Regions from separate parts of the Streptomyces sp. NPDC059010 genome, predicted to be linked through region 3. Evidence: riboswitches for the same ligand, from Rfam matches in the RefSeq annotation. Region 3 holds a riboswitch; each other region holds the start of a gene.
The links. A riboswitch is a leader RNA that binds a small molecule or an ion and turns the genes downstream of it on or off. The one in region 3 is predicted to bind cyclic di-AMP.
Positions count from the first base shown of each region.

Region 1: it holds a riboswitch for cyclic di-AMP, as region 3 does, so the genes downstream of both, ACFWYS_RS03880 (M23 family metallopeptidase) here and ACFWYS_RS09980 (M23 family metallopeptidase) in region 3, are expected to answer to the same signal.
Region 2: it holds a riboswitch for cyclic di-AMP, as region 3 does, so the genes downstream of both, ACFWYS_RS18135 (transglycosylase family protein) here and ACFWYS_RS09980 (M23 family metallopeptidase) in region 3, are expected to answer to the same signal.

Region 1 is NZ_JBHYJA010000003.1:22,398-24,650, forward strand. It holds gene ACFWYS_RS03875 (M16 family metallopeptidase) at 1-469, shown strand, start outside; cyclic di-AMP (ydaO/yuaA leader) riboswitch at 684-848, shown strand; gene ACFWYS_RS03880 (M23 family metallopeptidase) at 861-1,646, shown strand; gene ACFWYS_RS03885 (GntR family transcriptional regulator) at 1,831-2,253, shown strand, end outside.
Region 2 is NZ_JBHYJA010000015.1:84,133-86,385, reverse strand. It holds gene ACFWYS_RS18140 (transglycosylase family protein) at 1-804, shown strand, start outside; cyclic di-AMP (ydaO/yuaA leader) riboswitch at 1,010-1,209, shown strand; gene ACFWYS_RS18135 (transglycosylase family protein) at 1,214-1,903, shown strand; gene eno (phosphopyruvate hydratase) at 2,213-2,253, shown strand, end outside.
Region 3 is NZ_JBHYJA010000007.1:250,486-252,738, reverse strand. It holds gene ACFWYS_RS09985 (alpha-galactosidase) at 1-448, shown strand, start outside; cyclic di-AMP (ydaO/yuaA leader) riboswitch at 756-914, shown strand; gene ACFWYS_RS09980 (M23 family metallopeptidase) at 919-1,854, shown strand; gene ACFWYS_RS09975 (DUF6250 domain-containing protein) at 2,045-2,253, shown strand, end outside.

The DNA of each region.
Region 1 (2,253 bases), on a different contig from region 3:
GGGCTACACCTACGGCGTGCGCGCCTTCGGGCAGGTCCTGCGCTCCGCCCCGGACGGCACGGGCGCGTCGATGCTCGCCATCAGCGGCTCCGTCGATACCCCGAACACCGGCCCGGCCCTGGACGACCTCTGGAAGGTCCTGCGCGGCGTCGCCGGCGAGGGGCTCACCGACGCCGAGCGGGACTTCGCCGTGCAGAACCTCGTCGGGGTGGCGCCGCTGAAGTACGAGACCGCCGCGTCCGTGGCGAACACGCTGGCCGACCAGGTCGAGCAGCACCTGCCCGACGACTACCAGGCGAAGCTGTACCAGCAGCTCGCCGCGACCGGCACCGTCGAGGCCACCGCCGCGGCCGTGAGCGCCTTCCCGGTGGACCGGCTGGTGACGATCCTCGTCGGTGACGCGGCCGAGATCCACGGGCCCGTCGAGGCCCTCGGCATCGGCGAAGTCACCGTCGTGGCGGCCGAATAGCGGACAGGCACGGCGCGGGGCGACGGCACGCGCGCGTAGGGGCCCTGGTGACTCACCGGTCACCAGGGCCCCTTTATGCCCGAATTGAGGGAGAGGCTGCCTGTCTGGCCTGTGGGATGCGCTACAAAACCCGTGATCCGTTTGGGTATTGAAAGACGTCCCGCTTAGCGTCTTCCGGGCTGTCCGTCAGGCACTGCGCCGCGTCCGCGGCACCGGTCAGCCATCGCCGAGTCCCCGTACGGCGCAAGCCAGGGGAGCCGGGGACCCATCGAAGTCCCTGGGGTGAATCGGACGCCCGCGCCAGTCGCGAGGGGGTCCGTAGGAGACCTTCCTGCTCCGAACCCGTCAGCTAACCCGGTAGGCGAGAGGGAAGGAAAGGACCAGCCTCTACATGGCGTTCACCTGCGCCACCGGGAAGAACCGCGCCTCCGGGAAGCACCGTCGTCCCGGCCGGTTCGAGCGCACCACCGCCCGCGCGGCGGGCGTCGCCGCTCTCACCGCCACCGGTGTCATAGGCACTCTGGCCGCTCCGGCGCTCGCCGCCGAACCCGCCGCCGAGCAGACCAGCCTCATCCCGGTCATCACCATCGACAACTCGATCGCCGACCAGATCGCCGACCAGGCGGCCGCGCAGGAGGAGGCGGCCCAGGAGGCCGCCGCCCTGAAGAAGGCCGCCGAGGAGGCCGCGCGCAAGAAGGCGGCCGAGAAGGCCAAGCAGGAGCGCGAGGCCAAGGAGCGCGCCGCCCGTGAGGCCGAGCGCAAGCGCCTGCTGTCGTACGTCGCCCCCATAACCGGCTCGTACGTCTCCACCGGCTACCTGGCCGGCGGCGCCGTCTGGTCCTCCGGCAGCCACACCGGCATCGACTTCCACGCCGCCAGCGGCACCTCCGTGCACGCGGTCGCCTCCGGCACCGTCGTGGAGGCCGGCTGGGGCGGGTCGTACGGCAACCAGATCGTGATCAAGATGAACGACGGTACGTACACCCAGTACGGCCATCTGTCGTCCATCGGCGTCTCGGTGGGCCAGAGCGTCACTCCGGGCCAGCAGATCGGCCTGTCCGGAGCCACCGGCAACGTCACCGGCCCGCACCTGCACTTCGAGGCGCGGACCTCGCCGGAGTACGGCTCCGACATCGACCCCGTCGCCTACCTGCGCTCGCACGGCGTGAACATCTGACCCGCACGTCCCCTCGAAGCCCCGGCTCCCCGAGCCGGGGCTTTCGGCGTTTCGGAGACGATCGGCTGACCAAAAAATATCCATGGATTCCGGCCCGCCGTCGGAAATTCCGGCCGGTTGCCATAGAGTCACTGAACACACGTCATTCGTCGACGTTTCACGGGGATTAAGGCGGAGGTCGGTCATGCGTATTCCGGCGCATTCGGTATGCACGGCGATCCGGGACGACATCGTCGCCGGTGTCTACGAGCGTGGCGGCCGGCTCACCGAGGAACTCCTCGCGCGCCGCTACGGAGTCTCCCGCGTCCCCGTGCGTGAGGCCCTGCGCACCCTGGAGGCGGAGGGCTTCGTGGTGACCCGGCGGCACGCGGGCGCGTGCGTCGCCGAACCGACCGAGGAGGAGGCCGCCGACCTGCTGGAGATGCGCCTGCTCCTGGAGCCGCTCGGCGCCGCCCGGGCCGCCCAGCGGCGCACCGAGGCCCATCTGAAAGTCCTGCGCGGCCTGGTCAGGCTGGGGCAGGAGCGGGCCAGGCGGGGGAACAGCGACGACCTGCGCTCCCTGGGCGGCTGGTTCCACGAGACGCTCGCGCAGGCCTCCGGCAGCCCC
Region 2 (2,253 bases), on a different contig from region 3:
GCCCCGAGCGCCGACCTGGCGAGCCGCTCGCAGCAGATCGCGGTGGCCCAGAAGATCCTTGAGAACCAGGGCGTCGGTGCCTGGCGCACCTGCGGACTGCTCAGCGGGCTCACCCAGGAGTCCGGTTCGGTCGACCTGGACACGGGCGTCGAGGAGGACTCGCCGTCCGAGGTGTCCGGATCCTCCGGATTGCTCGATTCGTCCACGTCGTCTGGGTCGTCCGAGTCCAAGGGCTCGTCCGGCGGCTCCAGCGACTCCGACGACTCCGGCGACCCCTCGAAGTCGCCCAGCGGCTCCTCGGACACTTCGTCCGAATCCTCCCAGGATTACTCCGCTTCTTCCTCTTCACCCTCTTCGTCTTCTTCATCCCCTGAGGCCGACAACTCCTCCAAGTCCGACACGTCCTCCGGCGCAGATGTCTCGCAGTCGCCCGACAGCTCCCCCACGCTGACGCCCGACAGTGACAATCAGGACAACTCCGCACAGGACGAGGGCTCCTCGGGCCTGGTCGACACCGGGGCGTTCGACGTCGGAACGGACGACACGGCGGCCGACGCCGAGGCCGGCACCGGGCGCCACCGCGGCCCCAGCGCCGACGAGAGCGAGGGTGCCGACAGCGCCACCAAGCCCTCCGGTCGCCACGCCTCGTACACCGTCCGCGCCGGCGATACTCTCGCCTCCATCGCCGACTCCCTTGACCTCGACGGCGGGTGGCGCGCGCTGTACAAGGCGAACAAGAGCGCCATCGGTGCTGACGCGGACCACATCTTCCCCGGTCAGACCCTGGACGTCCCCGCCGAATAGGTACCGAACAGGGCGAAAAACAGCCGGAGTTCGCGTCACGGTTCGCGTGTAATGTCCGTTTTGAATGCAGTGAGAGATAGATCTCAGAAGCCCTGATCGTCTTTGTAATTCCGGGAATCGCTTGTCTACGGTCGTGATCGCTCGTCACCACGAGCCCCGGCTGCCGCAACGCCGAATCCTGCCAGCGGCCGTACGGGAACAGTCGTCGCGTAAAGCGCCGTAGGCAGGAGCGGGGGACCCAAGGTTTGCGCCGGGTCCGGCAGTTGAGGCCCTTCGGGGCCGGACGGCCGGAGTCGGCTTGGGGTGAAGCCGCGCAACGGGAGCCGAGAGGCGAGCGTGCGCGGCCGGGCAACTCAACCGGCCCGAACCCGACAGCTCACCTCGCAGGCGTCGGTGAGGGGATCTCTCCATGCTGTTCTCCAGCAAGGGCAAGCACCGTCGTCCGTCCAAGGCCGCTCGCGCCATCGCCGTCGTCGGCGTCACCGGTGCCGCCGCCGTCGCCGCTCCGCTGATGGCCGCAGGCAGCGCCTCCGCCGCCACCACCTCCGAGTGGGACGCCGTCGCGCAGTGCGAGTCCGGCGGCAACTGGTCGATCAACACCGGCAACGGCTACTACGGCGGTCTGCAGTTCTCCGCCTCCACCTGGGCCGCGTACGGCGGCACGGCGTACGCCTCCACCGCCAACCAGGCCACCAAGGCCCAGCAGATCGAGATAGCCGAGAAGGTCCTCGCGAGCCAGGGCAAGGGTGCCTGGCCGAGCTGCGGTGTCGGCCTGTCCGGCGCCTCCCCCAGCGGCTCCTCCTCCAGCGGCTCCTCGCAGAGCAGCGAGAGCACCACCCGCTCCTCCGAGCAGCAGTCGGCCTCCCGCTCCACGGACCGCCCGGCCGCCAAGAAGAGCACCAAGACCGTCACCACCCCGACCGGCAAGAAGGTCAAGAAGGGCGACGGCGAGTACAAGGTCGTCAAGGGTGACACCCTCAGCTCCATCGCCGAGAAGCACGACGTCAAGGGCGGCTGGGAGAAGCTCTTCAAGCTGAACAAGGACATCGTCGAGGACGCGAACCTGATCTACCCGGGTCAGCAGCTGCACCTGAAGTAAGGGCCGCGCCCGAAGTTGTACCCGGGCGACAGCTGAACCACAGCGCCCTCACATCCGTGGAAGTGAGAGTGAGGGCGTCGTGAGGTTCACCCCCGTCCCCACGAACTCCCCGCCTCGGTGCGTCTTCCCCCGTACGCACCGGGGCGGGGCTTTTTGTACCGTGTCTTTGTTTCGTTCGGAAACAATTTACTCTCGGTTCTGTCCACGGGGCGGTCGACCAGTGGCTGAAGCCCCGGAGCCGGTTAGGCTCGTCTCGCAGTACCCACCACGGTCTGCGTACCCGCGTCACATCCCATGAAGGAGATGCTCGTGCCGTCCATCGACGTCGTCGTAGCCCGGGAAATCCTGGA
Region 3 (2,253 bases):
CAGCCCGAACAACCAGCTCAACGGCCGGGTCAGCTCGCTGCGCTTCCGGTTCGTGAGTGCCATGGCCGGAGTGCTCGGCGTCGGCGGCGACCTCGCGCGGTGGAGCGAGGAGGGGCTCGCCGAGGCGCGGGAGTGGGTGGAGCTCTACAAGGAGATCCGGCCCGTTGTCCAGCGCGGCGACCTCTACCGGCTGCGGCCCCCGAGGGGCGGGCTGAGCGCCGTGCAGTACGTGCTCGGCGACGAGACCGTCGTCCTCGCCTGGCTCCAGGCGCAGAGCTACGGCGAGGCCGCACCGGCGCTGCGGCTGCGCGGGCTGGACCCGACAGCGTCGTATCAATGCCGCGAAACGGGCGAAGTGTATCGAGGTGCCGTATTGCAGCATCACGGACTATTCATCGGATTGCGCGGCGATCTCGATGCGGCAGTTATCCGGCTGCGTCGCATCTAGGGGTTCTGTCCGAATTGATGCCTTAATTCCAACTCGCTCTGCAGTAAAGGCGGCTGGAGCAATGTCACGTGAGGAGCGTCATAGTCGTGACCGTGTGTCGCCCGTCATGTTCACGTAATTCACGCGTCTTTCAAGGGGTTTTGAGTAGGGCGACGCACTCATAATTCACGCAGGGTGACCGAGAATTCCCACAAGGGATCAACGGGAACGCATTCGGACGGAACCTCTCACTTGTTCCCGTGCGTCTTCCTCGCTTACGTTCCCAACCAATCCGGACGGACGCCGAATCCTGCCGCCGACCGGAACCCGCGCAAACTCACCCGACCTTGGCAGGAGCGGGGGACCCACAGGTACAACCGCCTGTTCCGGTCTCTGGAACAGGCTTGGGGTCAAGTCGCGTCCCCACGCGACCGGGCATCTCCAGCCCGCACCCGACAGCTCACCTCGTAGGCGCCGGAGAGGAATTCGCCATGCCCGCGAAGGGTAAGCACCGCCGCCCGAAGTCCCCGCGCCTCACCCGCTCCATCGCCGTCGCCGGAACCGGTGGCGCCGCTCTCGCCCTCCCGCTCATCGGGGCCACCGGCGCCCACGCCGCTCCCTCTCATTCCGTTTCGGAAAAGGCCGTTCAGTCCCTTCCGGTCGTCGAGAAGAAGACGGTCCAGAAGAAGGCCGCCGAGAAGAAGACGGCTGTGCACACCTATTCGGTGAAGGTCGGCGATTACCTCGCGAAGATCGCCGACGAGCAGAGCGTCGACGGTGGCTGGAAGCAGCTCTACGCCGACAACCGTGAGGCCGTCGGCAGCGACCCGTCGCTGATCCACCCGGGCCTGAAGCTCTCGATCGGCGGCAAGAAGGCCGGGGCGAGCGCCCCCAAGTCCTCCTCCCCGTCCTCCTCTTCGGCGTCCGAGTCGTCCAAGTCGTCCTCGAAGGACTCGGCCGAGAAGTCCTCCGCGCCGAAGAAGACGACCACGGCCGCCGACAACGCGAGCACCGTCAACGGCTTCACCTCTCCCGTGTCCTCCGCCGCCGTCGCCACCGCGTACAAGGTGGCCGGCAGCATGTGGTCCAGCGGCTACCACACCGGCGTCGACTTCGCCGCCGCGACCGGCACCCCGCTGAAGGCGGTCGGCGAGGGCACCGTCGTCTCCGCCGGCTCGGGCGGTGCCTACGGCAACCAGGTCGTCATCCAGCTCGCCGACGGCTACTACGCCCAGTACGGCCACCTCTCCTCGCTCTCCGTCTCGGCCGGCCAGACCGTGACCGCGGGCCAGGAGATCGGTCTCTCCGGCGCGACCGGCAATGTGACCGGCCCGCACCTGCACTTCGAGATCCGCACCACGCCGGACTACGGCTCGGACGTGGACCCGGTCGCCTACCTCCGTGCCAAGGGCGTCGCCATCGGCTGACCCCCCGCCGACCGCCTCGCCTGACACGCCTCCGAAGGCCGGACCCCGATCCCCGGGTCCGGCCTTCGGTGTGTCCGGGGGTGTCGACAACGTGGGAGTGGCGGGAGAGGGTGATCTCCATTGACGGTGCAAGCGCTTTCCATCCGTCTCCGCCTCCGCCTCCGCCCCCGCCCGCGAAGGAGCCCAACCCGTGACGACCACACGCAGAGCGTTCGGAACCCTGGCCGCCGGCGCCGCACTGGGGACGCTCGTTCCCGCGGGCCCGGCCGGTGCCGCTCCCCACCGCCGGCTCGTCGCTCGCGACGACTTCCGTCACGGCCTCGGCCGGTGGGTGACCGAACTCCAGGACGGCGGCACCGTCACCGCGTCGCACGGAGTGCTGGAGATCGACGTGCCCAG